DNA from 2 places in the Herminiimonas sp. NPDC097707 genome. Region 1 is predicted to be linked to the other one. Evidence: riboswitches for the same ligand, from Rfam matches in the RefSeq annotation. Region 1 holds a riboswitch; the other holds the start of a gene.

Region 1 (6,076 bases):
ATCTATAGTCAATTCTATTTCGGCAGTATCGATGCAAAGCTGGAGAATTTGCTGCGGGCACAGCGTTATGATTTCACCATCGTCACAGAACCAAGCACTCCATGGATTGCCGATGGTCTGCAACGTGAATCCGATGCGGTACGGCAAGCTGTCCACACACTATTGCTGGCTACGCTCGCTGCAGAAGCCATTCCTTTTCTATTGGTATCAGGAGACGTTGCCGAACGTGTGCAGCAGGTAAGCACCTATCTGTCAGCGAAATACCAAAGCCCATAAAAATGCCACCGCTGAAGAAAACCTTGCCTACTTTCTTCAGCGGTGGCGCATTGCCCTATACGTGCTTAGATGACCGCGATCAGAAATCCACCTGAGCCGACAACCTGAACACGCGCGGCGCGCCCGGAATCAGGTAACCGCCAAAGGCATTCGCCGCATCGCCCCAGTAAAATTTGTCAAAGACGTTATCGATACCAAGGCGGAAGGTGCTTGTCTTGCCGCTGATCTTGGTCGCGTAGCGCGCACCGACATTGAGCACGTGATAACCGTCCACCCTTTTATTCAGTGCAGCAATTTCGCTATTCGGCGCGAACACCTTGCTGGTGGAATAAATCCACGTCGCGTTCAATCTGACCGCGGGCATTTGCGGCAATGCATAGTCGGCGTACACGGCTGACTTGAACCTGGGAACATTGCCGACACGCTTGCCTTCGACATTCGCATCGCCGGTTCCTTCCATGTCTGCCTGCAACGCAGTAAAGCTTGCACCTATCGTCAGGTCGCGTGTTGCACGTCCCTGCGCTGCCAATTCCAGACCGCGATGCACTTGCTTGCCTGCTACAACATAAACGGAAGCCGGATTCAGGTATTCGTTGTTGCGCTTGATCTGGAACAGCGCTGCAGACACGCTGACATTCTGCGTAATATCAGCCTTGACACCGACTTCCATTTGCCGGGACTTGTTAGGATCGAGCACTGATTCGGCATTGGTATTGCCGGATGGAATTTCACCACCCGGCTCCAGCCCTTGCGAATAGGATGCATACACAGAGAGATTGGCTTGCGGACTGTAGACCAAGGCGATATTCGGCAGCACAAAACCTTGGTCGGTATTTCTGATGTTCGTACCATCGGCAGCAAACTGTACGCGCTTCAGTTTTGTGTAACGCACACCTGCATGCAACTTGAACTCATCATTCAAGCTCAGAATATCCTGTACGAAAATCGAGCGCTCATCATCCTTGCGGCGCAGGCCCACTGGCATGGTCGGGCCAAGCTGATGTGAATAAGGAACAGAGCCATAGATATTGCCGTAACCGACAAAATCAAACAGATAGTCAGCAAAATTATCGCGACGATTCAATGTCGAAACGCCCGTAGTCAGTGCATGTTTGATTGAGCCAGTTGTGAACGTACCCTGCAGCATGGCATGAGTGGTCATTACAGAACGCTTGTCATTGTCACGACGCAAATCGTACATGGCAAAGTCACCATTTGCGTTGTATCCGACAAATGGGTTGCCACAACCAGTAGGCGGAACATATAAGGGGTCAATAACAGCCTGGTTTGCATTTCCACATCCCGAAGCCAATGCCACCGCATCATCACGACGCAATTCGAATTTGTTGGCCTGCAGGGTGATGTGCCAGTTGTCGCTGAGTTCATACTCAAACTTCACGCCCAAGTTGTTGGTGTCGTCGGTAACCGGGCGGCTCCAGGGCTGATTATTCAGCATGGTCTTGCCGCTCACGCCGGTAGGAATACGCTGCTCAGGACCAAGTAACTGAAAACCGGGCACCGTCAACTGCGACTTGTGCTGATAATCCATATCCACCTGCAACAAGGCACGCGGGCTGATGCGCCAGTCGAAGGCACCGGAAACGAACCGTCGGTCGCCGTTCGAGCCCTTTACATAGGATTTGATATCTTCGGCCGCTGCATTGATGCGGTAACCGAAACGTTTGTCCTCGGAACGGCCGCCCAGATCAATTGCACTGTAAATCGTGCCGCGCTCGCGCACTTCAAAGGTCGCTGAACGCAAGGGTTCATTGGTCGGCCTCTTGATTACATAATTGAGAATGCCGCCGGATGAAGCCGTGCCTGCCTGCAGGCCTGCGAGGCCTTTCAGAATTTCGAGGCGCTCCTTGTTTTCCATAGGAATCGCCGAGTGGGCAAGAATCACCATGCCATCTTTGCGATAGTTCGACCCCATATCCAGCGTAAAGCCGCGTATCGCAAACCAGTCGGAGAGGCCAACTGCGTTATAGGAATTCTGTACGCTGGCATCGTACTTCACCGCATCGGTCGCGGTACGGATGCTGCGTTCCTGCATCTGCTCATGCGTGATGACGCTGATGGATGCTGGCGTTTCGCGCAAAGGCGCATCCGAGAAACCGCCTACGCTCGCATTACGCGCAATCCCATCCGATTCTGAATCGGACACCACTACCACTTCGGGCAGCACATTTTCGGAAGTCTCAGCCATTGCTGCGGGTGCAAATGCAAAAGCTTGCGCAACAGACAAGGCAATAAGGGAACGACGGGAGTGAAATACAGACATGTTTTGCTCAATCAATCGCGTTAAAAACGAATGCGCGCGAAGGAATGGACAAAGAAATTGCGTGGACTTTGTGCGCTTCCCTACGCTGGCATTATCCAGGTCAGGTACGGAGGGTTTTATCTCACCCGAAGACTGTTGCCTTCAGGACCCCTAGCGTGCGGTCGCATAGTAACATGAAAGAAGTAACGCGCGAAACGGCATTTTTACTGAAAGTTGCAGTATATTTCACCGATCTTAACCGGGGTCAATGAATGCCGGAGTCAAATGACAAATGCCATGCCCTATGCTTGCAACAAGACGATGGAACAGCGCAGCGTCATCCGTAACACTGTTGCTGCCCTGATATTCCACTGATTGCCGCTCTTTATTTGCGGGGCTTTTTTGCCGCCTTGTCGGCGTCTTCGATTTCATTGCTGTTTTGATGATCGAGATGAGCATTCGCCGAATCGGGTGCATGCTCGATACGCGTGATGCCCGATGACACGGAAACCGGATCGCTGGCGGGAAAGGTCATTTCAATACCGATATCCAGCAAAGTTTCCTTGGCTTGTGCTTCCTCGGAACACACGGTTTCAGTCGGCATTTCAGCCACCGGATCGCTGGCGGGAAAGGTCTGTGCCAGAGCCTTGTCCAGCAAGTGTTCTTCATGCGATTCGCGGGTAAGCTTTTGCGCCTCGGCGGGCGGTTTTTTTTCGGTTTTTGAAGAATGATCGTGCGTCATGTTGCACTCCTTGGTGACGGATCTATTTGCAGACCGAGCTGCATCTCATATCAACAGCATTACTCCGTTTTCTTGTCGTCAGGACTTGCTGTAGCCATATCCGCTTCAATATTGGGCGCTAGATAGTGCACAGCCAATATTTTTAAAATCTCTTTCCCGGCAGGACTCTCCAGTGTCACCTCATCGCCTGCGTAAGCGCCCAGCAGGCTTTGCGCCACAGGCGACAGCCAGCTGATCCTGCCATTGTCCGGATCAAGCTCATCCAGGCCGACGATGGTCACGCTTTGCTGTTCGCCACTTGCATGTTGATAGGTAACGTTGGCGCCGAAAAAGATTTGCTCTTCGCCGGCATGCACGCCGGGATCGACAATCTCCGCCATTTCCAGACGTGCTTGCAGATAATGAATATTTTGTTCGATTTCACGCACAGTCCGTTCCGGCGACATCTCCGAGAAGGCAGCGTTATCGGAATTTTCTTCGCGCACGGCAGCAGACTGCGCCGCATTCATCAAGCGCTGCAACTCACTTTGCAAATGCCGGTAACCTGCCAGCGTGATGTAATTGCGTACACCCGATGGCATTTCCGGCAACAAGGACAAAGCTTCGTTGTCGCCTGTTTCTTTTACAAAAGCCTTGTTCATATCGCTTGTCGATGTCGACCCCTCACATTGAAGATGCAAGTATCGCTGGAAAGCACAGCCTTATCTGTACCTTACATCACATAGGGAAATGCTGCTTTTGTGCGTGCAAACGCGACTCAGATGGAAACCTTGCCACGCATGGCCTTGGTTTGTCCGCGCGCATTCTTGCCGTCCAGACGCTTGCGTTGCGAACCGTAGGTCGGTTTGGTGGCGCGCCGCGCTTTGGGCACGACGGTCACGCCGACGATCAATTCCTGCAATCGGCGCAAGGCTTCTTCGCGGCTTTGTTCCTGACTGCGACCCTGCTGCGCCTTGATCACGATCACGCCGTCCTTGCTGATGCGTTGATCGTTGAGCAGCAGCAAGCGCTCCTTCAGATGATCCGGTAATGATGAGGCTGCAATGTCGAAACGCAAATGAATCGCCGTCGCCACCTTGTTCACATTTTGCCCACCCGGGCCTTGCGCGCGGATGGCGATAAGATCGATTTCGCTGTCGTCGATAACGAGCGTATCAGTGATATGCATGATTTATTGGTGGCGCGCCGAAGGTACCGGCGCGCTCATGCGTGCCGGCCGATGACTGCGGCTGGCACATACAACTATTTCAATCAGACGTCGGACCACAGCTTGCCGCCAGTTGCCCAGTTTTCGCGCTTCACATCTTCAATGATGATATCGACCGATTCCGCACTGGAACCGAGTGTTGCTACGGTTGCTTCAGTGACGGCTTTGACGAAAGCGCGCTTTTGTTCGACGGTACGGCCTTCAAATAATTGAACGTTGATGGTTGGCATGAATTTTCCTTGTAGTTAATGAATAAATTGGTGAGCAAGTTATTGAATCAATGAGTCGTCGCCGTTAATTGCGATATGCCGGCGATACCGCATCGAGTTTGCGCAGCAAGGCCGGCCATTCGAGCAGGCCTTCCGGTGCGCCGTCGCCGAGCAATTCCCTATAGGTCTTGGCACATACTTCAGACGGTGGAATATTCAGCGGCCCGCCGCCAGCCTGCGCCTTCAACTGGAAAGAACACGCCTTGTCCAGCGTATCCATCAGCACATAGGCCTCAGCGATCGTGCGACCGCTGATCAGCGTACCGTGATTGCGCAACAGCATCGCAGGGTAATCGCCCAGACGCTCGAGCAGACGCGTCTGCTCGACTGGCGACAGCGCCAGTCCTTCGTAATCGTGATAGCCCATCTGCTGGTAAAAACGCATGGCGTGCTGCGACAAGGGCAGCAATCCTCCCTGCTGCATGCCAACCGCAACGCCGTTTTCATTATGCAGATGCATGACGCACATCGCATCCTTGCGTGCGCTGTGCACGGCGCCGTGAATAGCAAAGCCGGTCACATTTACACGCGCCGTCTGGTCGCCGATGATATTGCCCTGCAAATCGATCTTGACCAGATTTGAAGCGGTAATTTCGTCGAATCGCAAGCCGAATGGATTGATCAGAAAGCGGCCTTCTTCGCCCGGCACAGTGGCGGAGATATGCGTATAGATCAGGTCGTCCCAGTTTTTCAACGCACACAGGTGATAACAGGCGGCGAGATCGAGACGAACCTGCCATTCGGCATCGCTGATGTCGGTCGCGGCAGTGTTGATGGAAGAGATACTCATAAGCCTTGAATTGAAATCTGAAAGAAATCCGCACTGCATCTGCACGATGCAGTGCGGAGGAAGAGGCAAATTATAAGGTCATTGGCGACGCGATGCGGACAATGCGACGCGACCATACACGCCGGCCGCGCTGCGGTAGAAAGTGGACGTCATGCCATGGAGACACGGCATGACGTCCAGCCTGCTGCCTTACTGCGCGGGTATCTGTGCAAAGCGTCCGCTATTGAAATCAGCGATTGCCTGTGCAATTTCAGCCTGGCTGTTCATCACAAACGGACCGTAACCGACGATCTCTTCCTCAATCGCCTCGCCGCTCAACAGCAACACCACGGCATCGCTATTCGCTTCTATCCTTACTTTGCTGCCGCTGCTATCGAGCACCACCATCTGTGCTTCGCGCGCGACGCGCTCATCATTGATCAGCACCGTACCGCGCAATACGATCAGCGCAGAGTTCCAGCCATCGGGCAAGGTAAAGTCACTCTTGCTACCCTGCTTCAGGTTCAGATCCCACACCTGCATCGGTGTAAAG
Region 2 (6,076 bases), 2.2 Mb from region 1:
TCCCGCAACCGGAAAAAGCATTTACCGCAACCCGCTATCAGGATGCCGTGCCGTTCATGATTGAAAACGGCTTTGTCGATGCCGGCGTCACCGGTTCCGGCAAAGTGGCGCAAGCATGGGTCGCCAAAGGCGGCCGCATACTTGCAGAAACCAAACCGATTCCAATCAAGCAATTCCTTGCATCCAAAAAACTCAGCGAGTCCGACAGAGAAAAACTCAAAGCCTTGTTACTGGCCTTGTCGGAAAACGATGCCGGCAGAAATGCACTTTCCAAAATCAGCATGACAGGTTTTGTTCCCTGGAATGGCCAAGTAATGGCGGAAGCAACGGCCCGTCTCGGCCTGTAAAAACAACGAGCGCGCTTATCAAGCGCTGCTCATCCAACGCATTGCTTGCTGCAATGCGTTTTTTTCGTCCCAAGCTTTGATCCAGGCAATACCCCATTCCCCGGGTATTCGTTCATTCAAAAATTTCTCAACATCCTCAATCAAGAAAGCGTATGAAATTCCCTTCACTTCTAGCACTGACTCTACTGGCAACCAGTATCAATTCTGTTTCGGCACAAGATCTTGTTCTCGCGATTAACGAAGGCGTCACTTATCAGGACGGTGGCCCGGCCAGCGAACGTTACAAACCACTGTTGCAATTACTTTCAAAAGAACTCAAGCAAAATGTAAAACTGCAAAGCATAGACAGCGCAGGTTTTGCAAAAGGTCTGGCGGAAAACAAATTTGATATCGCCTTCATACACGCAGCACATATTGGTTTGCGTGCAGTCAAAAAGAATGGCTACGAAGGACTCGCAACCGCCAAAGGATTTACCGGCTATCGCGCGCACGTCCTAGTATCCAATGCATCCCCACTGAAATCGATGCAGGATCTGCGTGGTAAAAAAATCGGTGTGCCGTCGATAGATTCGATTACCACTGTCATGTTCACTGCCAATCTGCGTGAACTGAATTTCCAGCAACCGGAAAAGTCCTATACTGCCACCCGCTATCAGGACGCTGTGCCATTCATGATCGATAACGGTTTTGTTGACGCCGGTGTCACTGGCTCTATTGGCGTCGCCCGCGATTGGGTTGCCAAAGGTGGTCGCATACTCGCAGAAACCAAACCGATTCCGGTTAAGCAGTTCCTCGCATCGAAAAAACTCAGCGATTCCGATAGAGAAAAAATCAAGGCTTTGTTATTGACCTTGTCGGACAACGAAAATGGCAAAAATGCCTTGGCTGCAATCGGCATGACCGGCTTTGTAGCGTGGAACCCCTTGACGATGAATGAAGCCAGCATACGACTTGGTCTGTAAAAGACAGAGAATATTGAAGCTGGCGGCACAGCGGGAGCAACTGAGGTTGCTCCCGCTTTTTATGGTTTCGTAGATTTTTCAATCTCGGAATCTGCACGTGACTTTTCATGCGCGCCCGGATATACTGTGTTTTCATACAGTAATTTGTATTTTCGTCGGGCTGCTCCCCCTCCGGTTTTTACCGTGCAGCCCGACTCTTTCTTCCTGCGCTTCTTTCTGCACTTCCCCCTCTTCCCGTCCCAATGTCTGGCGCTAGATGCGAGCCAAATCCGCGTATGGGCTTGCCTATAACTAATTTTTGGCTCAAAGTAGCGCCCAGTTAACACTCTCGGCTCGGGGTCCTGCGCGGAAAAACATGCGCGGGTGAGAAATACCCGTTGAACCTGATTGAGGTAATCCTCGCGCAGGAAAGCATGCAATCCATCGCCATTCATAGGCATGACATCTGCTGACCTGCCATTCATCTTGAAAGACAATGATGGCTTTGCCAGACACCACACCCGCAGCAATCGCTGCCGCTTCCAATCCTGCATTTGTACCGATTCCGTCGGCAGACAGAGTATTCTCGTTCCGCGATCACATGGCCTTGTGGTTCAGCCTGGGCGTCGGCCTGCTGGTGATGCAGATAGGCGCGTTTCTCGGCACCGCCCTCGGCACGCAAACTGCCCTGTTCGCCATCCTCGTCGGCTCCTCCGTTGGCGCCGCCTTGCTGGCGTGGGTGGCTTATATCGGTTTTGAACGCGGACTATCGAGCCCCGTCCTGATGTGTCAAACGCTGGGCACGTCCTTCGCCAAGCTGCCGGTCATCATGAACGTGATCCAGTTGATAGGCTGGAGCGCATTCGAACTGGTTGTCATGCGCGATGGCACCAGCGCGCTCATCAAAAACATTACCGGCATCGACGCTGCGTGGGTGACATATCTGACGGCATTGTTCTGGGGACTATTGCTGGTCGCTCTGGCAACCGGCTCCATGATAGGGCTGGTGCGAAAATTCGTCGGGCGCTTCGGACTGCCGCTCGTCATCCTGTCGCTCATCTGGCTGACCTGGCAATTCTTCATGAAAGCGCAGGCGCAAGGACTGGATGCAATCTGGAACAGGGCGGGAGACGGTTCGATGAGTACACTGGCCGGCATCGATCTGGTGATGGCCATGCCGGTTTCATGGCTGCCGCTGGTGGCGGATTTCGCACGTTACGGCAAGGCTGGCACCAGCACTTTCCGCGGCACCTGGCTGGGTTTTGCGATTGCCAATATATGGTGTCATGCACTGGGTGTGCTAATCGTCAGCACCACGACTCCCGGCGCCGATCTGATGGCGACCCTGCTTCTAGCGCAAGGCGGCTTGATTGCGCTCGGTTTGATCCTGATCGATGAAATGGACAATGCGTATGGCGACGTCTATTCCGGTTCCGTCGCACTCAACTTCCTGCATGGAAAATTCAGCGTGCGCTTCTGGGGCATTGGACTGGCCTTGCTTGCCACCGCATGCGCACTGATTTTGCCCATGCACGGACTGGAACCGTTTTTACTATTGCTGAGTTCGGTTTTCGTGCCCTTGTTCGGCGTCGTGATTTCGCAATTGGCGATGCAGGGGCGTGCCAGCGACAAGGCGATCAACACGATCCCGGTTGTCATCTGGCTGATCGGCATAGCCGTGTTCCACATCTGCCCTGTTTTCTGGCCACAGGTCGGTTCAGCCTTGCCTAGTCTGGCAGTGACCTTGATGCTGGGAACGATTTATCGCATGGCGCGACGTCCGGCATTGCAGTCGATCTAATGGAGAAAAAAGAATGAAGGATGTCCTCCTTCATTCAGATTATTGCTGTGCGGTTTGTGCCTTGCTCCAGCCACCGCCCAATGCCTTGAAGACATCGGTAGTGCCGGTCAGGCGCAGCAGTTTCAATTGCGTCAATTTATCGTCGGCTGCGAATAGCGTGCGTTGCGCATCGAGCAGACTGTTCAGATCATCCGCGCCTTCGCGATAACGCAACTCGGACAAGCCAAGCGCACGCTGCGCTTCTTTTTTGATTGCTATCTGCGCCTGCTCCTGCTCACGATTGCGCGTTGCATTGCCGAGCGCATCGTCCACTTCCTTCAATGCGGTATACACGGTACGGCGATAACTTTCCGCCAGTTGACGTCGCATGGATTCATTAGTTTCCACGCGCAAGCGCAAACTGTTGCCGTCGAATAGCGTTTGCACTATCGAAGCTGCAATACCGATGCTGTAGGCAGGATTGCCCAGAGACAGCAAGGCAGCGCTGGCGTTACCCGCACTTCCCGTCAATGAAATTGTCGGCAGCAATGCTGCACGCGCAGCCGCAACATTGGCAGAACCTGCCAGTAGTTGCGCCTCCACACTGGCGACATCGGGACGGCGCGTAATCAATGTTGACGGCAAACCCGGGCTGACCTCCGGTATCGCAAGCGTATCCAGACTTTGTGCTGCAACCTGCAAGGCCTGCGGCTGACGCCCCAGCAAAATCGCCAGCGCACTGACCGTTTGCCGCTCCTGTACCTGCAGAGGCAAGATGGTCGCGCGCTGTGCCAGCACCGTGCTGCGCTGACGGCTGACATCCAGTGCCGACGCCGCACCAAAACGATAGCGCGCTTCGACTATGGAAAAAAGTTTTTCTGCAATCGCCAGATTGTCCTGCGCCACCTGCAATTGCATGCGCAAGGCCAGCGTCTGGAAGTAGGCATTGGCGACACCGGTCGTCAAGGTAAGGCGTACCGTTTCCAGATCGTAGCGACTGGCATTCAGCGATGCATTCGCACTGCGCGTGGTGGCTGCCACGCGTCCCCACACATCGACTTCATAATTGACGCTCAGCACAACGCCGGTTGATTCGCTTCTGGCCCAGCCGCTGCCCGTCGGGCCCGGTTTGACCTGGCCGGTATCCGTTCCAGCGCTCACGGTCAGCAAGGGAAACAGCGATGCGCCAGCACTGCGTGCGGTAATTTCAGCCTGTGTCACACGCTCTGCCGCGATGATCAAATCGGGACTGCCAGCCAGCGACTGGTCTATCAATGCAGACAGTTCGTTCGAGTCGAAGCCGCGCCACCAGTCGCGTTGCAGTTCAATACCTGCAGGCGCCACCTCCGCCCACGTGGCGGGAATCTCTACATTCGGCTTGCTCGCATCGATGTTATGCACACACCCGCTCACTGCAAACACGACCGCGACTGCAAGCGCGAGACGGGTACGTCGAAAATTAAAACGTGAAGTCATGGAATTCATTTCATTCTGCTGACAACGCGACCACAGGATCGAGTTGTGCTGCCTTTTTAGCCGGCAAGTAACCGAACACCAAACCCGTCATGAAAGCGCAACCGAATGCGAGCAAGACAGGCGCTGCTGAATATTTAATAGGAGTGCCGAAGGCGTCAATCACGGCTGCGGTTGCCAAACCAAAGATGACGCCGATGGCACCGCCTATCGCCGACACCACCACCGCCTCAATCAGGAACTGCTGCATGATATTGCTCTCGCGTGCACCGGTCGCCATGCGTATGCCAATCTCGCGCGTCCGCTCAGTGACCGATACCAGCATGATGTTCATCACGCCGATACCGCCAACCAGCAATGAAATAGCTGCAATCGAACCAAGCAGAATCGTCAGTGTATTTTGCGTCTGCTCCATCGCTTCCATGATGGAGGCCATATTGCGAATCTGGTAATCGACCGTACCGTGACGTTCCAGCAGCAGTTTGTCGACTGCTTCCTGCGTATCGTCGATGCGATCAACATCTTCCACCGCCACGGTGACATTGCGTAAATAACGCTGCCCCGACAAACGCAGGCTGCTGGTCGAATACGGTACGAACACCACATCGTCCTGATCCGAGCCCATCGGTGACGCACCGCGCTCCGACATGATGCCGACCACCTGAAACAGCAGATTGTTGATCAGTACGAATTCGCCGATCGGGCTACTGTCGCCAAACAAGGCCGTCGCCGTGGTTTTTCCCAACACTGCGACAGCAGCATAATTCGTTTCGTCATCCTCACTGAAGAACGTGCCCTGCGCTACCGGCCATTGCCGCGCGAGCGGGAATTTTGCCGAAGTACCGGTCACACTGGTAGAGGTATCCGAGGTGCCGAAACGCAGCGTGACGCTGCTGCTTTGCTCGGGCACCGCAGCCAGCACGTTCGGCAGTTCATCTATGGCTTTGACGTCATCGACCACCAGTGTCGCCGTGCTGTTGAAACCACGTTGATTCGGCGCACCCGGCCGCACCAGCAGCAGATTGGAACCCATGGCGCTGATACGCTCCACGACTTCCGCCTTGGCACCATCACCGATCGCCAGCATCGCGATCACCGATGCAACGCCGATCACGATACCGAGCAAGGTCAGCACCGAACGGAAAAAATTCGCACGCAATGAGCGCAGCGCCATCTTTGCTGCTTCCAGCATATCGGTCAGCCGCGAACCTATCCCGGCCACCACAGGGCGGACAAAATCCGTTTGCGTCGGCGATGGATGGGCCGGGCCGGGATCGGACAGAATGTGACCGTCCTTGATTTCGATCAAACGTTGCGCGTGATCGGCGACTTCCTTGGCATGCGTAATCAGCAGAACCGTATGACCGCGCGACGACAGATCTGCCAGCAGTTTCATCACATCCTGGCCGCTCTTGCTATCCAGCGCACCGGTCGGCTCATCAGCCAGAATAATCCGTCCGCCATTCATCAATGCGCGTGAAATAGAGACGCGCTGCTGCTGCCCGCCGGACAATTGATTGGGCCGGTGATGTGAG

Evidence for each region. Region 1 has a riboswitch for thiamine pyrophosphate ahead of ACIQW9_RS12560 (TonB-dependent siderophore receptor). Riboswitches for the same ligand answer to the same signal wherever they lie in the genome.
Region 2: another riboswitch for thiamine pyrophosphate. It lies ahead of ACIQW9_RS01645 (purine-cytosine permease family protein); the one in region 1 lies ahead of ACIQW9_RS12560 (TonB-dependent siderophore receptor).

Annotation. Positions count from the first base shown of each region.
Region 1 covers NZ_JBIWCI010000001.1:2,580,236-2,586,311, reverse strand. Annotated here, with positions in the region: gene ACIQW9_RS12565 (AAA family ATPase) at 1-276, shown strand, start outside; gene ACIQW9_RS12560 (TonB-dependent siderophore receptor) at 356-2,557, opposite strand; TPP riboswitch at 2,618-2,719, opposite strand; gene ACIQW9_RS12555 (hypothetical protein) at 2,922-3,278, opposite strand; gene ACIQW9_RS12550 (GreA/GreB family elongation factor) at 3,338-3,919, opposite strand; gene arfB (alternative ribosome rescue aminoacyl-tRNA hydrolase ArfB) at 4,036-4,446, opposite strand; gene ACIQW9_RS12540 (4-oxalocrotonate tautomerase) at 4,530-4,715, opposite strand; gene ACIQW9_RS12535 (class II aldolase/adducin family protein) at 4,780-5,544, opposite strand; gene ACIQW9_RS12530 (pirin family protein) at 5,734-6,076, opposite strand, start outside.
Region 2 covers NZ_JBIWCI010000001.1:347,613-353,688, reverse strand. Annotated here, with positions in the region: gene ACIQW9_RS01655 (phosphate/phosphite/phosphonate ABC transporter substrate-binding protein) at 1-347, shown strand, start outside; gene ACIQW9_RS01650 (phosphate/phosphite/phosphonate ABC transporter substrate-binding protein) at 500-1,309, shown strand; TPP riboswitch at 1,634-1,736, shown strand; gene ACIQW9_RS01645 (purine-cytosine permease family protein) at 1,788-3,089, shown strand; gene ACIQW9_RS01640 (efflux transporter outer membrane subunit) at 3,129-4,544, opposite strand; gene ACIQW9_RS01635 (MacB family efflux pump subunit) at 4,555-6,076, opposite strand, start outside.